DNA from 3 places in the Micromonospora pisi genome. Region 3 is predicted to be linked to each of the others. Evidence: riboswitches for the same ligand, from Rfam matches in the RefSeq annotation. Region 3 holds a riboswitch; each other region holds the start of a gene.
What was found. A riboswitch is a leader RNA that binds a small molecule or an ion and turns the genes downstream of it on or off. The one in region 3 is predicted to bind cobalamin.
Positions count from the first base shown of each region.

Region 1: another riboswitch for cobalamin. It lies ahead of bluB (5,6-dimethylbenzimidazole synthase); the one in region 3 lies ahead of cobN (cobaltochelatase subunit CobN).
Region 2: another riboswitch for cobalamin. It lies ahead of BDK92_RS02550 (CbtB domain-containing protein); the one in region 3 lies ahead of cobN (cobaltochelatase subunit CobN).

Region 1 covers NZ_RBKT01000001.1:3,873,596-3,880,399, reverse strand. The annotation lists gene bluB (5,6-dimethylbenzimidazole synthase) at 266-895, opposite strand; cobalamin riboswitch at 926-1,125, opposite strand; gene BDK92_RS16280 (alpha/beta hydrolase) at 1,241-1,942, opposite strand; gene BDK92_RS16275 (SRPBCC family protein) at 2,389-2,898, shown strand; gene BDK92_RS16270 (outer membrane protein assembly factor BamB family protein) at 2,953-4,212, shown strand; gene BDK92_RS16265 (COG1361 family protein) at 4,385-5,404, shown strand; gene BDK92_RS16260 (hypothetical protein) at 5,437-6,279, opposite strand; gene BDK92_RS16255 (hypothetical protein) at 6,455-6,804, opposite strand, start outside.
Region 2 covers NZ_RBKT01000001.1:607,648-614,451, forward strand. The annotation lists gene BDK92_RS02535 (RecQ family ATP-dependent DNA helicase) at 1-1,478, shown strand, start outside; gene recQ (DNA helicase RecQ) at 1,488-3,320, shown strand; gene BDK92_RS02545 (histidine phosphatase family protein) at 3,326-3,895, opposite strand; adenosylcobalamin (AdoCbl) riboswitch at 4,015-4,117, shown strand; gene BDK92_RS02550 (CbtB domain-containing protein) at 4,157-4,384, shown strand; gene BDK92_RS02555 (CbtA family protein) at 4,401-5,186, shown strand; gene BDK92_RS02560 (DUF6582 domain-containing protein) at 5,280-5,585, opposite strand; gene BDK92_RS02565 (fasciclin domain-containing protein) at 5,624-6,313, opposite strand; gene BDK92_RS02570 (M14 family zinc carboxypeptidase) at 6,419-6,804, opposite strand, start outside.
Region 3 covers NZ_RBKT01000001.1:7,866,907-7,873,710, reverse strand. The annotation lists gene cobN (cobaltochelatase subunit CobN) at 45-3,698, opposite strand; cobalamin riboswitch at 3,821-3,941, opposite strand; gene cobG (precorrin-3B synthase) at 4,079-5,347, shown strand; gene BDK92_RS33720 (precorrin-8X methylmutase) at 5,347-5,970, shown strand; gene BDK92_RS33715 (precorrin-2 C(20)-methyltransferase) at 5,967-6,804, shown strand, end outside.

The sequences.
Region 1 (6,804 bases), 4.0 Mb from region 3:
ACTCCGGTGACCGGGGGTGAGTCGACAGGGCTTACGGCTCGTCCCGGACATCCGCGCCTGGGGCGTGGTTCGACGCTGTGGACGCCCCAGGCGCCCGGGGCGACTTCCTGTTCGTGATCACGATGTGGTCGTGACCGGGGCCAAGCCGCTGGGCTGAGGAAACCGCCCCGGAGGGCGACGCGCGCACGGGCGTACCGGTCGCGGCCGGCACATCCGAGCGCGCGTCGGGTGGTGGCCCCTCGATGACGCCCGGTCCCGCAGTGGGTCAACCGGCGCTCCACCGATCGTGGTGGATCGCCTCGGTCACCGGACGTCGCTGGCGCCAGCCGTGCCGCTCCAGGTCCGGCGTCTGCTCCAGATGGGTGACCGGGCCGAGGCAGAGCCACGCCACCGGGCGGATGGTGGCCGGGATGCCGAGCAGATCGCGCAGGAACGGCTCCCGGTAGAACGAGACCCAACCGACCCCGAGTTGCTCGGCGGTCGCGGCCAGCCACAGGTTTTGGATCGCCAGACAGACCGAGTAGAGGCCGGCGTCGGCGATCGCGTGGCGACCCAGCACGGCCGGCCCACCCCGCTCCGGGTCGTACGTGACCACGACCGACAACGTCGACTCACGTACGCCATCGATCTTGATCCGGGCGAAGCGTTCCGCCGCCGCACCGTCGAGAGTGGCCGCGAAGGTGTCCCGCTCCCGCTCCACGTGCCGGTGGAACTCCTGCCGCAGCTCACGATCGCGGACCAGGATGAAGTCCCAGGGCTGGGAGAGACCGACGCTCGGTGCGGCGTGCGCCGCCGTCAGGATCCGGTCCAACGTCTCGTCGGGGATCGGCGCCCCGGTGAACTGGGCACGTACGTCCCGGCGGCGGTGGATGGTCTCGTAGAGTCCGGTGTTCAAGGCAGGCTCCCGCTGCGCTCGTGCCCCTGACGGGGCCGGTGACGCGAGGCCGGTCTTCGGACTCCTGGATCTACGCTGGTCACCCGCCTTCCCAGCCCGTCAAGGCCAGTGGCTGCGTCTGGTACGCGTGGGTGGCAACTCCCCGGTCACCGCGGCGGGCCCGTGCCGGATTCACACCGGCTTCCCGATTCTCCCCGCTCGCGCGGGGCACCTCGCAACGTTTGTGCCACCGCGCACCCTAGCGGCACCCGACGACCCCGGGACGAACCCCGCCATGAATTCCGGATTGGAGCAGCGGTGGGCCGGGTTGTTCCCGGCCACCGCCACACCATCGCGCCGCGTGCGTCAGGCAGAAAGCTCCGCCCGGATCAGCGCGGCCAGTTCGGCAGGCTGAGAAAGGAACGGCGAGTGCGAGGAGTTCATCCTCAACACCCGCTCGGCCCGCTTCGCCATGAGCTCCTGGACGAAGGGCGGGATGGCGTTGTCGGCCTCGCAGATGATGTAGGTGCTGGGAATGGTCTGCCACGCCGCCCGGGTCAACGGCTGCTGCGTCGAGGCCCACCCCTGGAGTCCGAGTTGCGCAACTGCCTGTTCTGCGATTTCCGGGTCGACATCGCCATAGAAGACCTCGCGGGGCTGCGACGCCTTGATGTGACCCTTGCCCTTCAGTTCCGCCTGCTCGTGCACCTCCCACCAGGGCGGAGCAACGCCGCCGGCGCTGGAGAACAGCGAATCGCCGACATCCAATTGGAAAGCAGCGAGATAAACAATCCGGAGTACGTTCTCCGCGGCACTGAGCGCCTCTGTGACCGGAGCGCCAGCGTAGGAGTGGGCGACGACCACGACCGGGCCGTCGATGGCGGCGACGGCGGCCTTGACCACGGCCGCGTCGTCGTAGAGGTCCCCGAGGGCGGCGGGGTCGTTGCCACTACTGGGCAATGCGACGGTGTGGATGTCGATGTCCGGGAGCTGCTCGACGAGCGACTGCCAGACCCAGGGCCCGTGCCAGGCGCCGTGCACGAGAAGAACCGACGGAGTTCTGTTCAAGATAATGTTCCTGCCCGCAATGGATTCGAATGATCGGATCTGGGGTTCGCCGCCGCCCGCGTCGCCGCCCCGCAGCGCGGAGCGCCCATCCCGACCGGCAACGGCGGAAATATATGCCGCTACTTTCGGGTAGCAGGGTGCGGTCGACTATGAGCCGAGCCACAAGCCCGGCGGCGACCGTTGCCACCGTGAGCAACAACACTCTGCTCGGGTTCGTGTCGAACCTATGCACGTAGACATGCACTCGAATCCCGTATTGCTGGGCGGGCGGCAAAACAAACTCGTTTCCCATGGCCATGCGGTTGTATGTGATTCTCGGCCCCCGGATATCACCTTTCGGTGTCACCAGCGTCACGTTCTCCTCGCCGTCGGCCAATCTTCGCGTGCGGCGCACCCCGTCGCCGTACGGTGAAGGCTCGGAACGACGGGGGCGTCCGGGAGGTGCGATGGCGACGGTGGCGGTGACCCGGGTGGTGGACGCGCCCGCGGACGAGTTGTGGCGGGTCTTCACCGACCTGCCCGGCCGGGCCGGCTGGCTCTCCACGGTCACCGGGATCGAAGTGCTCACCCCAGGCCCGCTCCGGGTCGGCAGCACCTGGCGGGAAGGGCACCGGCTGCCGGACGGAACCGAACTGGCCGAGGAGTTCCGGGTCGAGGAAGCCGTCCCACCCCACCGGCTCACGGTCACCTCCGCCGGCATCGGCGTGGAATACCGGACCGCGTACACCTTCACCCCGATCGAAGGACGGCGGCGTCGACGGGCCGGTCGGACGGCGGTGAGCGTCGTGCAGGAAGGGTCGGTCACCGCCCCGTACGGGCGGCTGCTGGCGCTGGTCTTCGGGGGACTGGCCGCCCGTACCGTCGAGGGCGTGTTGCGTCGTGACCTCGCCGACCTGGCCGCGGCGGTCGCCGCCGATGCCCCGGAGCACCGGGGCGGCCCGGCCGCTGCTGCCTGACCTGCCAGGCTCCGGTCCGCACAGGCTCGGTAGGGTCGCTGACGGAGGTGCTCGATGCGATCCCGCGGCGGTGGGCTGTTGCGGCGCCGGCCGGCCGCCGCCGCGATCGCGGCGCTGCTGGTCGTCGCGGCGGTCGCCGTGATCGTGTACCGGGTCCTCTCGCCCGCCGAGGTGCTCACCCCCGCCCGCGCCGATTACCCGCCCCCGGTCAGCGCGGCAACCGGCGTGGTCGGCACGCTCGCCGCGGCCCCGCTGATCGTGGACGGCCGGCTGCGGATCTACGCCACCACCCGGCAGGTCCGGGCCGATCAGCCGGTCGACGCCCGGACCCGACGTACCCCGTACTGGTCGTACCGGCGCTGGCCGGCGGAGCTGATCGGCATCGTGGCCAGCGGCACCACCGTGGTCAGCCGCTGGTCGGACGGGGATCTGGTCGCGCAGGACGCCCGTACCGGCCGGATCAGGTGGCGGGCCGACGGCCCGCCGCCGGGGCACGGGTACGACGGGCGCCGCACCGGGGCCAGCGTCAACTACACCCCCGTCGGCCTGATCCTGGCCAACGGCCGCAGCGGGCGGACTGTGCTGGTGGTGATCGGCGGTTCCGGTCTGCGTGCCCTGGACCTGGCCGACGGCGAGCAGTTGTGGCGGGTCGACATCGACGGCGCCTGCCGGGCCGGTGCGCTCACCACCAGCGGCGGTCAACTCGCCACGGTCGACGCCTGCGCGGCCCCTCAGACGGTGGAGTTCCACGACGTGGAGACCGGCGATCTGGTCCGGCGGTGGCGACCCGAGGACGCCGGCCCGGAGTTGGGGTTGGTTCCGCTCGGCTGCGGCAACGGCGCGTCGAACTGTCCGGGGATGCGTACCACCAGCGCCGGGACCAGTCGGGGGTGGCTGGTGGACGGGGACGAGCCGGTGCCGGTTCCGCTGCTGGACCCGACCGAGGCGGTGCTCGACGGGGACGTGGCGTTGATCCCGAGCGGGCGCGAGCTGGTGGCCCGTTCCGTACGCGACGGCAGCGAGTTGTGGCGCCGTACCGGCCCCGAGATGGCCCGGATCGTGGCCGTCCAGCCGGGGAGGGTGCACCTGCTCACCGACGCGCACGAGCTGATCACGCTGAACTCGATGACCGGGGCGGAACGGTCGAGTTTTCCCCTCACCGCCGGTGACGAGGTCGTGCCGTGGCGGCCGGGCTTCGTGTACGCGGCCGACGGTTTCGTGGCGGTGGAACGGCTGGCGGCGGCGGCCCCGCCGGACGCGGCCGACCCACAGTTCTACGCGGCTCCGCAGCCGGTCATCCTCGCCGCCACCTGAGCCCCTTACCGCTGGCGCGCGGTCGTTGGGCGGTGATTGCCCGGAAACCACCGGGACGAATCAGTAGCTGCCGCAATCCGCGCTTATCGCCACAGAAGTAGAAGTATCTTCATGTAGCGACTGACTCCCGGCTCTCACCGTCCGACGTGTTCGACGAAAGTGGGGAAGATTCATGCATCGCGTACGTGCCTGGGCGACCCTCGCGCCGGCCTGGTCGATGACGCTGGCGCTGATCTGTGTCGTGGCCCCGGCCGCACCGGTCGGCGCCGCGACGGTCGACTCCGAGAACGTCGTCGGGATCCAGTTGATGGAGGCGCCGTTCGACCGCAAGGACGACCCACGGGCCCAGACCTCCATCGTCGACCACCTGCCGCCGGCCGGTGAGATCCAGCGGAAGCTCAAGATCAGCAACCCGACCGACCGCCGCCAACGGGTCCAGCTCTACGCCGGCGCGGCGGCTGTCGAAGGCGAGCGGTTCCGGTTCGGTGAGGGACGGCAGGTCAACGAGCTGGCGTCGTGGATCTCCCTCGACACGGACGAGATAGACATGGCCGTCGGCAAGACCGTCGAGGTGATCGCCACCGTGAAGGTGCCGGGCAACGCCTTGGCCGGTGAGCGGTACGCGGTCATCTGGGCGTCGGCCACCTCCGCTCCGGAGCCCGGCAGCACCGTGACCGACGTGCACCGGGTCGGTGTCCGGCTCTACCTCGACATCGGCACCGGTGGCGAACCGCCGTCCTCCTTCGACATCGGCGAATTCACCGCCGGACGGCTCCCCGGCGGGCAACCCTCCCTCACCGTGCGGGTACGCAACACCGGCGGCCGCGCACTGGACATGACCGGCAAGGTCTCGCTCGTCGGCGCGCCGGGCGTGGGGGCCGGTCCGTTCGACGTGGTCGACGGCACCACACTCGCCCCCGGTGAATCGGGATCGGTGCAGGTCGCCCTCCCGCCCGACCTGCCCGGCGGGGCGCATCGGGCGGAGGCCGAACTCGCCAGCGGCCTGGTACGGCGTACCGCCGCGGCCCAGGTCGCCTTCCCCGCACCGGACGTGCCCAGGTCCCCCAGTGCCCTGATGCGCAATCCGGCCGTGGTGCTCGGCAGCTTGCTCGCCATCAGCGTGCTGCTTCTTGCCGCCCTTGTTCTGGTGCTCCGGGCACGCCGCCGCGAACTCGCCGCCGCCAACCAGTGAGTTGACCGGTGCACACCCGGGTTCCGGGTCGCCTACCCCGACACGGTGGTTCGGCGGCGGGACCGGCGGATCAGGAGCACCAGGCCGGTGAGGACGACCAGTCCCACCACGAGTGACCCGGTGACCAGCACCCAGAGCGGGCCGAGCCGGCTCAGCGGAGAGCCGGGTTTGCCGACCCGTCCCGGGTCCGGGAAGGTGATGCTCGCCGAAGCCGTCTCCTTCACCAGCCCACTTTCCAGGTTGACGCTGATCTGCCAGGGCCCGTTGGGCACGTCACGGGGGAGCACCGCCAGCACCGACCCGGACTCGCCCGGCCTCAGGGTGGTCCCCTCCACCACGTCGAACGGGCCGGCCCGCATGCCGGCGGGACCGTCGGACAGGGTCACCGAGCCGCTCAGGTCCAGCGCGCGCTCGCCGGTGTTCTGCACCGCCACTCGTACCGAGGGCACGCCGAGGGTGTCCCGGGCCGGGGTCAACTCACCGATGCTGAAACTCGAGGGTGGCTCACCGCCGGTGCCGATGTCGAGATAGGTCCGGATACCGACCCTGTGGATCTTGTTGACGTTCGCTCCGGGGTCGGCTGCGGAAGCGACCGAGGCCCAGATCACCGCGTACCGTTCGCCCCTGGACGCCTGGGGTGGCACGGTGATGGTCGCCCGGAACCGGGCTTCGCCGCGCGGCTTCAGGTCCAGCGTCTCCTGGTCGAGCGAGATCCACGAGGACAGCTCGTTCGCGGTTCGTCCCTCACCGAACTGGAACCTGGCGTCGGCGACGGTCGCGGCGGCCGGGTAGAGCTCGATCCGCTGCCGTTCGTCGGTCTTGTTCGACACCAGCATCTGCCGCTTGATCACGCTGCCTGGCGGCAGATGGTCCACGATGTAGCGCCGGGCGCGTGGGTCCGCGCGGCGGTCGGCCGGCCCTTCCAGCAGCTGGATGCCGATGCTCCCCAGGTCGGGGTCCGGCTCGGCCGCGCTGGCCTGGGCGGGAAGGCCCAGGCCAGCGAGGCACAGCAGGGTCAGGGACAGGAGATGTGCCGACCGGCTCCGGCGGCTACGCCACCGAATGTGTCACCGTCCCGGTGTAGGTGCCCGCCTGGCTGTCGAGCGGCGCGTGGACGATGAGGGTCGGGTTCCAGGTGGCGGTGTTGTTGCCGGTGCCGCCGGTGTGGGTGAAGGCGGTCAGCGGCGTGACGTTGTCCAGCGGTGCCGCTGCGGCGGCGTCGACCTGTCCGGGTGTGAAGGTGCCGGTACCGGTGGTGGCGGTCGCCGGGCCCGACCAGTATTCGATCTCCGTGGCGAGGATCAGCTCCGGCGGGCTGCCGCCGCCGGTGGTGAAGTTGGTGGCGACGACCGTGGCCGTCCACGAGGCGTCGGCCGAGGCGCGCGAGTCGGTGACGGTCA
Region 2 (6,804 bases), 7.3 Mb from region 3:
CGGCACTGCTGCCCGGCCCGACCGTGGTGGTCTCCCCGCTGCTGGCGTTGCAGGAGGACCAGATCCGGGCACTCAACGACCGGGGCGACACGCGACTGCGGGCGGTTCGGGTCAGTTCGGCCGAGACGCCGAACCAGCAGGCGGCGGCGCTACGTGAGATCGCGACGGGCGCGGCCCGGTTCCTGTTCATCACCCCGGAGCAGTTGAGCAACCCGGAATGCCTGGCGAAGGTGCGCGCGCTCCGGCCCGCCCTGGTCGCGGTCGACGAGGCGCACTGCATCTCGGCGTGGGGAAACGACTTCCGCCCGGACTACCTGGCGTTGGGGCAACTGATCCGGGGGTTGGGGCGTCCGCCGGTGGTCGCGTTGACCGCGACCGCCTCGCCGCCGGTACGCGAGGACATCGTCGCCCGGCTCGGTCTGGAGAACCCGCGTACGGTGGTCGCCGGGCTGGACCGGCCGAACCTCTTCCTCGAGGTCGCGCACTGCCCGACCGAGGAGTACCGGTGGCGGCGACTGCTCCGACTGCTCGACACGGACCAGCGGCCCGGCATCGTCTACGTGCCGACCCGGCGGGCCGCCGAGGAACTGGCCGCCCGGTTGACCGAGGCCGGCCATGACGCCGCGTACTACCACGGCGGGATGCCGGCCGGCGCCCGTACCGAGCTGCACGAACGGTTCCTCGACGACCAGGTTCCGATCATGGTGGCGACGTCGGCGTTCGGCATGGGCATCGACAAGCCCAACATCCGCTGGGTGGCGCACCTGGCGCTGCCGGACTCACCGGACAGCTACCTGCAGGAGATCGGCCGGGCCGGTCGGGACGGGTCCCCCGCCCACGCCCTGTTGCTCTGGCGGGCCGAGGACGTCGGCCTGCAACGCTTCTTCACCGGCGGCACACCGGACGCCGACGAGCTGGCCGAACTCGCCGCGGTGCTGCGTACCGGACCGGTGACCCGGGCGGCGCTGCGGGAGCGGACCGGGTGGGGGTCGCGCAAGCTCGGCCAGCTCCTGGCCCTGTTGGAACGGGTCGGGGCGGCCGGTACGACCGGTCCGAAGCAGCGGGTGTCGAGCCCCCGGTACGCGCCCGAGCCGGCCGAGGCGGCTCGGGCCGCGGTGGCCGAGGCGGAACGGCAGCAGGCGGTGCAGCGCTCCCGTACGGACATGATGCGGGCGTTCGCCGAGGCCACCGGCTGCCGGAGCCAGCCCCTGCTGGCGTACTTCGGTGAGCAGTTGGAGTCGACCTGCGGGCACTGCGACAGCTGCCACGCCGGCACCAGCACCGCCGGGGACGGGGCGAGCGGGCCGTTCCCGGTGCACAGCACGGTGCGGCATGCGGAGTGGGGACCGGGGCTGGTGCTGAGCTACGAGGACGACCGAATGACCGTCCTGTTCGAGAATGTCGGATATAAGACGCTGTCCGTACCGGTGGTCAGCGAACAGGGCCTGCTCACCGGGGACGGAAGTCGGAACTCGTAGAATCCCCGGATGGCTTCCCCGACCGAGCTGCGGACCAGCGAATCGTTGCAGGTGCTGCGCCGGGTCTTCGGCTACGACGCCTTCCGGGGCAGCCAGCAGGAGATCATCGACCAGGTCGTCGGCGGCGGCGACGCGCTCGTGCTGATGCCGACCGGCGGCGGCAAGTCACTCTGCTACCAGATCCCGGCACTGGTCCGCGACGGCGTCGCGGTGGTCGTCTCGCCACTGATCGCACTGATGCAGGACCAGGTCGACGCCCTCACCAACCTCGGGGTACGCGCCGGGTTCCTCAACTCCACCCAGGATCTCGCCGCCCGGCGGCGGGTCGAGTCGGCCTTCCTCGCGGGCGAGATCGACTTGCTCTACCTGGCGCCGGAGGCACTGGGCTCCGGCGCGACCATCAGTCTGCTGGACCGGGGCACGATCGCCCTGTTCGCCATCGACGAGGCGCACTGCGTGGCCCAGTGGGGCCACGACTTCCGCCCCGACTACCTGGCCCTGTCGATGCTGCACGAACGGTGGCCGGACGTACCCCGGATCGCCCTGACCGCCACCGCGACCCCGGCCACGCACGCCGAGATCGCGACCCGACTCAACCTGCGCGACGCCCGCCACTTCGTGGCGAACTTCGACCGGCCGAACATCCAGTACCGGATCGTGGCGAAGCAGGAGCCCCGCCGGCAACTGCTCGACCTGCTGCGCAACGAGCACCCCGGGGACGCCGGCATCGTCTACTGCCTCTCCCGTGCCTCGGTGGACAAGATCGCCGAGTTTCTGGTCGCCAACGGCATCAACGCGCTGCCGTACCACGCGGGGCTGGACGCGTCGACCCGGGCCGCGAACCAGAAGCGGTTCCTGCGCGAGGACGGCCTGGTGATGGTCGCCACGATCGCGTTCGGCATGGGGATCGACAAGCCGGACGTACGCTTCGTCGCCCATCTCGACCTGCCGAAGTCGGTCGAGGGCTACTACCAGGAGACCGGTCGGGCCGGCCGGGACGGGCTGCCGTCCACCGCCTGGCTGGCGTACGGGCTCCAGGACGTGGTGCAGCAGCGCAAGATGATCGACAGTTCGGAGGGGGACCTGACGCACCGTCGGATGCTCGCCGGGCACCTCGACGCGATGCTGGCCCTCTGCGAGACGGTCGAGTGCCGACGGGTCGGGCTGCTCGCCTACTTCGGCCAGCACAGCGACCCGTGCGGCAACTGCGACACCTGCCTCACCCCGCCGCAGTCCTGGGACGCGACGATCCCGGCCCAGAAGCTGCTCTCCACCGTGCTGCGCCTGCACCGCGAACGGAATCAGAAGTTCGGCGCCGGACAGTCGATCGACATCCTGCTCGGCAAGAAGACGGAAAAGGTCGCGCAGTACGGGCACGACTCGCTCACCGTCTTCGGTATCGGCGGTGAACTGCGCGAGGCCGAGTGGCGCGCGGTGGTCCGCCAACTCCTGGCCCAGGGCCTGCTCGCGGTCCAGGGTGAGTACGGCACCCTGGTCCTCACCGAGACCAGCGCGGAGGTGCTGGGCCGGCAGCGGACGGTGATGATGCGGCGGGAGCCGGAGCGGTCCACCTCCCGTGCCGCCAGGCCGCGCGGCGCGGCCGCGACGGTCGAGCTGCCGCCGGGCGCCGAGCCGGTGTTCGAGCGGCTCCGGGCCTGGCGCGCGGCGACCGCGAAGGACCAGGGCGTGCCGGCGTACGTGATCTTCCACGACGCGACGCTGCGTCAGATCGCGACCGAGGTCCCGTCGTCCCTGTCCAAGCTGGGCGGGGTCAGCGGCGTCGGCGAGAACAAGCTGGCCAAGTACGGCCAGCAGATCCTGGACACCCTGGCGAACGACTGAGCGGCTCAGCCCAGCGGATCCCCCGACCGGCGCAGATTCCACCGTCCGGCACCACCCCTGAGCACGGTCCCGGTCAGCGGGGCGATGTCGATACGCCAGAACGAGGCGGGCGTCGCCGCGATCGCGTTGACGACCAGGGCACGGATCACCATCGGATGGGTGACGGCGATGACCGTACGGGCGGTGCCGGGAAGTTCCCGCAGCCAGGTCCCGGTCCGGGCGAGCAGGTCGTCGAGGCTCTCGCCGCCGTGTGGCGCGGCCGCCGGGTCGGTCAGCCAGGCCGCGACCGCGTCCGGCTCGTCGGCGGCGACCTCGTCGAGGGTACGCCCCGACCAGCGACCGAGATCCCCGTCACGCAACCCGTCGTCGGTGACGGGAGTCAGCCCGAGCGCGGTGGCGGTCTGCGCGCAGCGGCGGGCGGGGGCGCAGCGCACCTCGTCGTGGCGGGGCAGGTTCGCGGCGGCGGCGCTGGCGGCGGCGAGCCCGTGCGGGTCCAGCGGCTCGTCCAGGGGAAACGCCGCCCGGCGTACCGCCGGGGTGGGCGCGTGGGAGACGAGGACCAGTCGGATCGTCACCGCTGCGTCGACCTGCTTTCGATCCGGGTGCCGGGTCACGCCGGGACCGCCGGTGCGCGGGGCATGTGGGGCCGCAGGTTGACACCCCGGCGCCGCCGCCCGTAGCGTCCCGACCACAGCGTGACGGTGGGAGGAAGCCGGTGGGAACCCGGCACGGTCGCGCCACTGTAACCGGTCCCCGGATAACGGCGGCTCCCGGAAGTCAGACCCTCCACCGTCACGGACGCCGCTATGGGACGCGTGATCCCGAGGAGGTTTGCCATGGCAAACGTATCCGTATCCGCACTGCCGACGCCGACCGCCGTACCGGCGCCGACGCCGATCCCGCTCCGCCAGATCCTGCCCTGGGCGATCTTCGGTGCGGTGCTCGCCGTCGTGCTGCTCTACTTCGTCGGCGCGGAGCAGGGTGTGACCTCCGTCTTCTCCGGTGAGTCGGTGCACGAGTTCGTCCACGACGGACGCCACCTGCTCGGTTTCCCCTGTCACTAGCAGCGGGCGGACCAAGATGCTCTCCGCTCGTTCGCTGCTGATCCGTGGGATGCTGGTCGGCCTCGCCGCCGGTGTCGCCGCCTACCTGTTCGCCACCCTCTTCGGTGAGGGCCCGGTCGGGCAGGCGATCGATTTCGAGTCCGCGCAGGGTGCCGCCGCACACGCGGCGGCGCACGCGGCCGACGCCGGGGCACACACCGACGCGGCCGAGCCCGAACTGGTCAGCCGTCTCGTGCAGAGCACGATCGGGTTGGCCACCGCCGCACTCGTGTACGGGGTGGCGCTCGGTGGCCTGTTCGCACTCGCGTTCGCGATCGCGTACGGCCGGATCGGTCGGTTCACCCCGCGTGCGACCGCCGCTCTGGTCGCCCTCGGCGGCTTCGTGACGGTCGCTCTCGTCCCGTTCCTGAAATACCCGGCGAACCCGCCGGCCACGGGTAACCCGGACACCCTCGACCAGCGGACCGTCCTGTACTTCCTGATGATCGTGATCGGGGTGGCTGCCGGGCTGCTCGCCCTGCACCTCGGCCGGTGGCTCCAACCCCGGTACGGCGCGTGGAACGCGACCCTGCTCGCGGTGGGGGCGTACGCGGTCTTCATCACCGTCGTGCAGTTCTCACTGCCGACGATCAACGAGGTGCCGGACGGCTTCCCCGCCCTGGTGCTGTGGGAGTTCCGGCTCGCGTCACTCGGCACCCAGTTCGTCACCTGGGCCACCCTCGGGTTGCTCTTCGGCGCGCTCACCGAACGCCGGGTCCGCGCCAGCGCCACCCGACGGGTGGGCGAGACGGTCCCGGCCTGACGGGTCCGGCACGCGACAGCGCACGACCACCTCCGCTCGGCGGGCTCCACGCCCGTCGAGCGGTGGCCGTCGCCGCCGCTGCCGCCCCGCCGGTCAGCGCCGGCTGTGGACCGGGTTCGGGGTGTGTGGCAGCTTGCCGAGCTGCCGCCACTCGGTCTCGGCCACCTCGACCCCGTAGTGCTTCGCGGCGGCCTTGATGTTGGCGAACGCCTGCTCCCGCTCGGCGTCCGTCACGCCCTGTACCTGGTCGAACCGGGCCACCGCGTTACGTACGTGGGACGCGTCGACCATGGGTTCCTTGCGTTTTGTCGGGAACGCGAAGACCGTGTCTGGTAGTTCCCGCTTCTGCTTGCTACCGAGGGTGCCGTGCTCCTCGTGCGGCTTCCAGGTGGTTTTCATGCTGTTTCCCTACCCCGACCGGGGCGGGATACACCGGTTCAGTGGCTGCGGTGTTCGCCGCCGTCGGCATCGGTGGGCAGCTTGCCGAGGACCTTGTCGATGATGTGGATCCGGGCGTTGACGGCCCGGTAGTCGGCGCAGAGGGTGCCCGCCTGGCCCGCCACCCGGGCCATCGTGCCGCTGGCGGTGACCTCGACCGGGGTGCCGTCCAGGGTGGTCACCCGGCCGGCGGCCACCAGCTCGGCCAGCGGGTGGGACCCGTCCACGATGTGCGCCTTGAGCAAGGCGCGCAGGTCGTCCTTGCGCTCGATGAAGAGCTCGTCGAGGGTGTCCTCGGAGAACTTGCCGCCGAACGCGTCGTCGGTCGGGGCGAGAATGGTCAGCCCCGTCATGCCGCGCAGTTCGGGCGCGAGTCCCGAGGCCCGCAGCGCCGCCTCGAACCGGGTGAGGACGGGGATCCACTGCAGCGCCACGTCGACCGGTTCACCGGCGAGCGACGCCGGATTGCCGGGGTCGGTGCCGGCGGGCAGCACGTCGCAGAGTGGACCGGTCACCCCGACGGGTGCCGGTGCGGCCTGGGTGGCGCCCCGCTCACCGTGGTCGGTGCCCGTACATCCGGTCGCGACGAGCGCCAGGAGCAGTGCCGCGACGGCGAGGCCCGGTGCGGTGCGGGACCGGCGGGTGCCGGGGAGGGTCGATGGGTGGTACGGAGCGGATGGCTCGGACACGGTCTCAGCCCTTCGGATCCGGTCGTACCGACGGACCGGGCACGGGGCCCGGCCCGCCGGTACGAGGGTGCCGGTGGTGATCGGTGCGTTACGGGTCCTAGCTGGTCAGAGCAGCGCGCACTGGCCCGATCGGGGCCCCTGCACGGTGTTGCGGAGGCCGAGGCTGATCGGCGCCGGGCTGTTGCCGGCGCAGCTCAGCGGGCCGTTGACGGTGTTCCCGGCGACCAGGGGCAGGTCGGCGCCGGTGGCGTTGGCCGCCAGGGTGACCGGACCGGAGACCGTGACGTCGACCAGGGCGATCGCGCCGCTGGTGCCGGTGACCGACACCGGACCGCGCACCGTGCTGTCGGCCAGGAAGACCCCGGCGGCGCCGGTGGCGCTGACCGGGCCACTGATGGTCGTACCGGTGGCGATCAGGGTGGCGCCCGGCCGGACCGTGACCGGGCCGTTCACGGTGGCACCGGCGAGGCAGGTGACGCCGGAGACGACCA
Region 3 (6,804 bases):
TTATCGCCTGGCGATAACAAGGGGCCCTTCCTTCGGGAGGTGGGCTACTCGGAGCCGTCGTCCTCGAGGTCGCCCTCGGTCTGGACGTACAGTTCGCGCAGCGCGTCGAGGGTGGCCTGCTCCGGGTGCTCCCAGAGCTGCCGGTCGGCCGCCTCCAGCAACCGCTCGGTGATGCCGTGCAACGCCCACGGGTTCGACTCGGTGAGGAACTTCTGGTTCTCCGGGTCGAGGACGTACGTCTCGGCCAGTTTCTCGTACATCCAGTCGGCGACGACGCCGGCGGTGGCGTCGTAGCCGAACAGGTAGTCGACCGTCGCGGCTAGTTCGAACGCGCCCTTGTAGCCGTGCCGGCGCATCGCGGCGAGCCAGCGCGGGTTCACCACCCGGGCGCGGAAGATCCGGGCCGTCTCCTCGCTCAACGTACGGGTACGCACCGCGTCCGGCCGGGTGCTGTCCCCGATGTACGCCGCCGGTGCCTTACCGGTGAGCGCGCGCACCGTGGCGATCATGCCGCCGTGGTACTGGAAGTAGTCGTCGGAGTCGGCGATGTCGTGTTCCCGGGTGTCGGTGTTCTTCACCGCGACCGCGATCCGCTTGTACGCCGTCTCCATGTCGGTACGCGCCGCGACCCCGTCCACGCCACGGCCGTACGCGTACCCGCCCCAGACCGCGTACACCTCGGCCAGGTCTGCGTCGTCACGCCAGTTCCGGCTGTCGATCAGCGGCAGCAGCCCGGCCCCGTACGCACCGGGCTTCGAGCCGAAGATCCGCATCGTGGAGCGCCGCTCGTCACCGTGCTCCGCCTGGTCGGCCAGGGCGTGCGCCCGTACGTAGTTCGACTCGGCCGGCTCGTCCAGTGCGGCGACCAGCCGTACGGCGTCGTCGAGCAGGGCCACCACGTGCGGGAACGCGTCCCGGAAGAAGCCGCTGATCCGCATCGTCACGTCGATCCGGGGCCGGCCCAGTTCGGCCAGGTCGACCGGTTCCAGCCCGGTGACCCGACGGGACGCCTCGTCCCAGCGGGGCCGTACGCCGAGCAGCGCGAGCACCTCGGCGATGTCGTCACCGGCGGTACGCATGGCGCTGGTGCCCCACATGGAGAGCCCGACCGAACGCGGCCACTCGCCGGTGTCGGCCCGGTAGCGGGCCAGCAACGAGTCCGCCATCGCCTGCCCGGTCTCCCAGGCCAGCCGGCTCGGCACCGCCTTCGGGTCGACGGAGTAGAAGTTGCGGCCGGTGGGCAGGACGTTGACCAGGCCGCGTAGCGGCGACCCGCTCGGGCCGGCGGGCACGTAGCCGCCGTCGAGCGCGTGCAGCACGGCGGTGAGTTCGTCGGTGGTCCGGGCCAGCCGGGGCACGATCTCGGTGGCGGCGAACTCCAACACCCGGGTCACCTGCGCGTGGTCGACCGCCGGGTCGCCGGCCGCCGCTACCTGACCGGTCTCCGGGGCACCGAGGACGGCCGCGCACACCTCGGCCGCCACCCCGGGCGCCCAGTCCTGTTCCTCCATCGCCAGTACCAGCGCGCGGGCGGTCTCCTCGATCCGGTCCACCTCGCCGCGGGCGGCGCTGCCGTCCTCGATGAGGCCGAGGGCCTCACGCAGACCGGGTAGCGCGGCGACCTGTCCGGCCCACATCTGCCGGGCCCGGAGCATGGCCAGCACCAGGTCGACCCGGTTCTGCCCACTCGGCGCCACCCCGAGCACGTGCAGCCCGTCGCGGATCTGCACGTCCTTGATCTCGCAGAGCCAGCCGTCGACGTGCAGGATGAACTCGTCGAACTCGGCGTCGTGCGGCCGGTCTTCGAGGCCGAGGTCGTGGTCGAGCTTGGCGGCCTGGATCAGGGTCCAGATCTGGGCCCGGATCGCCGGCAGTTTCGCCGGGTCCAGGGCGGCGATGTTGGAGTGCTCGTCGAGAAGCTGCTCCAGTCGGGCGATGTCGCCGTAGCTGTCGGCGCGGGCCATCGGCGGGATCAGGTGGTCGACCAGGGTGGCGTGCGCGCGCCGCTTCGCCTGGGTGCCCTCGCCGGGGTCGTTGACCAGGAACGGGTAGATCAGGGGCAGGTCGCCGAGGGCGGCGTCGGGTCCGCAGGCGGCCGACATGCCGAGCGTCTTGCCGGGCAGCCACTCCAGGTTGCCGTGCTTGCCGACGTGCACCACCGCGTGCGCGCCGAACTCGTCGGCCAGCCACCGGTACGCGGCCAGGTAGTGGTGGCTCGGCGGCAGGTCCGGGTCGTGGTAGATGGCGACCGGGTTCTCGCCGAAGCCGCGCGGCGGCTGGACCATCACGACCGTGTTGCCGGACCGGAGCGCCGCGAGCACGATCTCACCGTCGGGGTCGCGGGAGGTGTCGACGAAGAGTTCACCCGGGGGCGGGCCCCAGTGCCGTTCCATCTCCTCGCGCAACTCGGCCGGGAGGGTGGCGTACCAGGCCCGGTAGCGGCGGGCCGGGATCCGGATCGGGTTGCCTTCGAGCTGTTCCTCGGTGAGCCAGTCGAGGTCCTGTCCACCGGCGGCGATCAGCCCGTGCACCAGGGCGTCGCCGTCACCGGCGCTGACGCCGGGGAAGGCGTCCGGGCCGTCGGCGGGGCCGATGTCGTACCCCTGCTCGCGCATCGCGGTGAGCAGCCGGACCACACTGGCCGGGGTGTCGAGGCCGACGGCGTTGCCGATCCGGGCGTGCTTGGTCGGGTACGCCGACAGCATCAGCACGATCCGGCGCTGCTCCGGTGGGGTGTGCCGGAGCACACCGTGCCGGACCGCGATGCCCGCGACCCGGGCGGAACGCTCCGGGTCCGCGACATAGACGGTGAGCCCGTCGGCGTCGATCTCCTTGAAGGAGAACGGCACGGTGATGATCCGGCCGTCGAACTCGGGGATGGCGACCTGGGTGGCGGTGTCGAGCGGGGAGAGGCCGTCGTCGTTGTCGGCCCAGACGGCACGGCTGCTGGTCAGGCAGAGCCCCTGCAGGATCGGCACGTCGAGGGCGGCGAGCGCGCCCACGTCCCAGGCCTCGTCGTCGCCACCGGCACCGACCTCGGCCGGACGGGTGCCGCCAGCGGCGAGCACGGTCACGACCAGCGCGTCCGCCTCGCCGAGGGTTTCCAGCAGGGCGGGCGCGGGGCTGCGCAGCGAGGCGCAGTAGACCGGCAGCGGCCGGCCGCCGGCGTCCTCGATGGCGGTGCAGAGCGTCTCGACGAAGGCGGTGTTGCCGGCAACGTGGTGGGCCCGGTAGTAGAGCACCGCGATCACCGGGCCGTCGGTCTGGCGGGACTCGCGCTCCAGCCGCCCCCACTCCGGCGTCGCGACCGGCGGGGCGAAGCCGTAGCCGGTGAGCAGGATCGTGTCGGAGAGGAACCGGTGCAGCTCGGTGAGGTTGGCCGGGCCCCCGTGCGCGAGGTAGGTGTGCGCTTCCGCGGCCACCCCGGCGGGCACGGTCGAGCGGCGCATCAGCTCCGCGTCGGGTGCCTGCTCACCGCCGAGGAGTACGACCGGCAGCGTCCCGGCGAGGAGCGCGTCGAGCCCTTCCTCCCAGGCCCGGTAGCCGCCGAGGATGCGTACGACCACCAGGTCGACGCCGTCGAGCAGGGCTGGCAGCTCCTCGACCGAGGTACGGGCCGGGTTGGCGAGCCGGAAGTCGGCGCCACTGGCCCGGGCGCTGAGCAGGTCGGTGTCCGAGGTGGAGAGGAGCAGGATCATCGGGCACCGCGCAGGGCGTGGCGTGACATGGTGGTTCCTCCCTCGGGGTCCGCGCCCCGGGTTTGTCGGTTGCGGCCGGGCGCGGGCCCCTCGGGTCCGTTCCCTGCCGCGCGGTGACCTGGAGTCTCCTGGCTCCCGGATCGTCGCTCGCCCCGGTCTTCCCGCCCGTGTGGGCCGTGACCATGTCGGGGTCCGCTCCCCGGTAACAGTGGCGGGACCGCGCCGGGATCACACCGGCTTCCTCCACCTGTCGCCGCGTTTCAGCGGCTCCCACTCTCACGAGTCGGACCCCGGTTCGTCAAGCCATGCCCGACCGGGGTGCTGGTGCGGCGGCCGGCGTGCCGGTCGGCTGGGCCTGCCCAGGCCGTAGTATCCGCCGGGTGTGGTCACCACGAGGGCGGTCGGCGCCGGACGCCTGTCCGGGGGCGCTGCGCGTACATGTCGCCGCTGACGGCAACCTGGCCCGGGTCCGGGTGCCCGGTGGGCGGCTGCACGCCGATCAACTGGCCGCGCTGGCTGCCGCCGCGTCCGAACTGGGCGATGGCGGGCTGGAGCTGACCTCGCGTGGCAATGTCCAGCTCCGGGGTCTGCCGGCGGGCGCGGAGCGGGAACTGGCCGCCCGGCTCTGGGCCGCGGGTCTGTTGCCGTCGGAGACCCACGAGCGCGTACGCAACGTCATCGCTTCCACACTCAGCGGCAGAGCCGAGGGTGGACGGTTCGATCTCCGTACCCTGGTGGACGAGCTTGACCAGGGGTTGTGTGCCGATCCGGCGCTCGCCGAACTCCCCGGCCGGTTCCTGTTCACGGTCGACGACGGCCGTGGTGACGTGACCGGTTTCGGTGCGGACGTGGGCCTGTTCGCCGTGGCGTCGGACACCCTCGCGGTGCTGCTGGGCGGCACCGACACGGGCGTACGGCTGCCTCCGGCGGCCGGTGCGGGCACCGCCCTGCGGGCCGCGCGCGCCTTCCTCGCCGAGTACACGGCGCAGGGCGGCACCGCCTGGCGGCTGACCGAACTCGACGACGGCGTACCGCGGGTGGCGCACCGGCTGCGTAGCGCACTCGACCCGGCGTTTGTCGGATCACCTGGTGGTCTCGCCGACGCGCCCGCACCGACGCGGCCACCGGTCGGGCGGATCGCCCAGATCGACGGGCGGCTGGCGCTGGCCCTGATGGTGCCGCTCGGCCGGCTCACCCTGGCGCAGGTCGACGTCCTCGAGGCGGCGGCACGGGCCGGCGCCCACGAGATCAACATCACTCCGTGGCGCACCGTCGTCGTACCCGATCTCGGCACCGGCGAGGCTGAGCGCCGGCTGGCCGCGCTCACGGGCGAGGGACTGGTGGCCGACACCTCCGCCGGTTGGGTCGGGGTGACCGGGTGCACCGGGCGCCCTGGCTGCGCGAAGGCGCTCGCCGACGTACGGGCCGACGCGAACCGGGTGCATCCGGTGGCGGCACCGGGTCCGGCGGGCCTGCCGGTGCACTGGGTGGGTTGCGAACGGCGCTGCGGCCGGCCGGTGGACCGGCATGTCGAGGTACTGGCGACCGTTGACGGATACCAGGTCAGCCTGGACGGTCGGCCGCGCTCGCGGTCGGCGACGCTGGACGAGACCGCTGCCGCGATCGCGGCGGCACGGAGGGGTACGTGATCGACTACGTCCGCGACGGCGCGGAGATCTACCGCCGGTCGTTCGCCACGATCCGCGCCGAGGCGGACCTGTCGGGCCTGCCCGCCGATGTCGCCACGGTGGTCGTACGCATGATCCACGCCTGCGGCATGGTCGACCTGCCGTCGGATGTCGGCTACTCCCCCGACGTGGTCTCCGCCGCGCGGGCGGCGCTCCGGGCGGGTGCGCCGATCCTCTGCGACGCCGAGATGGTCGCCTCCGGGGTCACCCGCAGCCGACTGCCCGCCGACAACGAGGTGATCTGCACCCTGCGCGACCCCCGGGTACCGGCCCTGGCGGCCGAACTCGACACCACCCGCAGCGCCGCCGCCCTCGAACTCTGGGGTGACCGCCTCGAGGGTGCCGTGGTCGCCGTCGGCAACGCGCCGACCGCCCTGTTCCGACTGCTGGAGCTGATCGACGCGGGTGCCGGACGACCGGCCGCCGTGCTCGGCATCCCGGTGGGGTTCATCGGCGCGGCCGAGTCCAAGCAGGCGCTCGCCGAACATCCGGGCGGACCGGAGTACCTGGTCGTGCACGGGCGGCGCGGTGGCAGCGCGATGACCGCGGCGGCGATCAACGCCATCGCCAACGAGAAAGAGTGACCAGGGTGGACAGCGGCACGCCGGTGGGGCGGCTCTACGGGGTGGGACTCGGGCCGGGCGACCCGGAACTGGTGACGGTGAAGGCCGCCCGGCTGGTTGAGCGGGCGGACGTGGTCGCCTACCACAGCGCGCGGCACGGACGCAGCGTCGCCCGGATGATCGCCGAGCCGTACCTGCGGGACGGGCAGATCGAGGAGGCGCTGACCTACCCGGTCACCACGGAGAAGCCGGAACACCCGGGTGGTTACCGCGCGGAGATCGAGGAGTTCTACGCCGACTGCGCTGCCCGGCTCGCCGCGCACCTGGACGCGGGGCGGGACGTGGTGGTCCTCTGCGAGGGCGACCCGTTCTTCTACGGCTCGTACATGCACATGCACAAGCGGCTCGCCGGACGTTACCCGACCGAGGTGGTACCGGGCGTGACCTCGGTGAGCGCCGCCGCGGCCGTACTCGGGCGTCCGCTGGTCGAGCGGGACGAGACACTGACCATTCTGCCCGGCACCCTGCCGACCGAGGTGCTGGCGGAGCGGCTGGCGGCAACGGATTCGGCCGCGATCATGAAGCTGGGCCGTACCTTCGGCAACGTCCGCGCCGCACTCGCCGAGGCGGGCCGGCTGGACGAGGCCTGGTACGTCGAACGCGCCACCACCGACCAGCAGCGCTCGGCCAAACTGGACGAGGTCGACCCCGAGACGGTGCCGTACTTCTCCCTGGCCCTGCTGCCGAGCCGGGTGCACGAACGTACCCGGGCCGAACTGGCCGGCCAGGCGGCGCCGGTGACCGTCGCCGAGCCGGTTCCGGTCGAGCCGGCGGGCCTCGGCGAGGTGGTGGTGG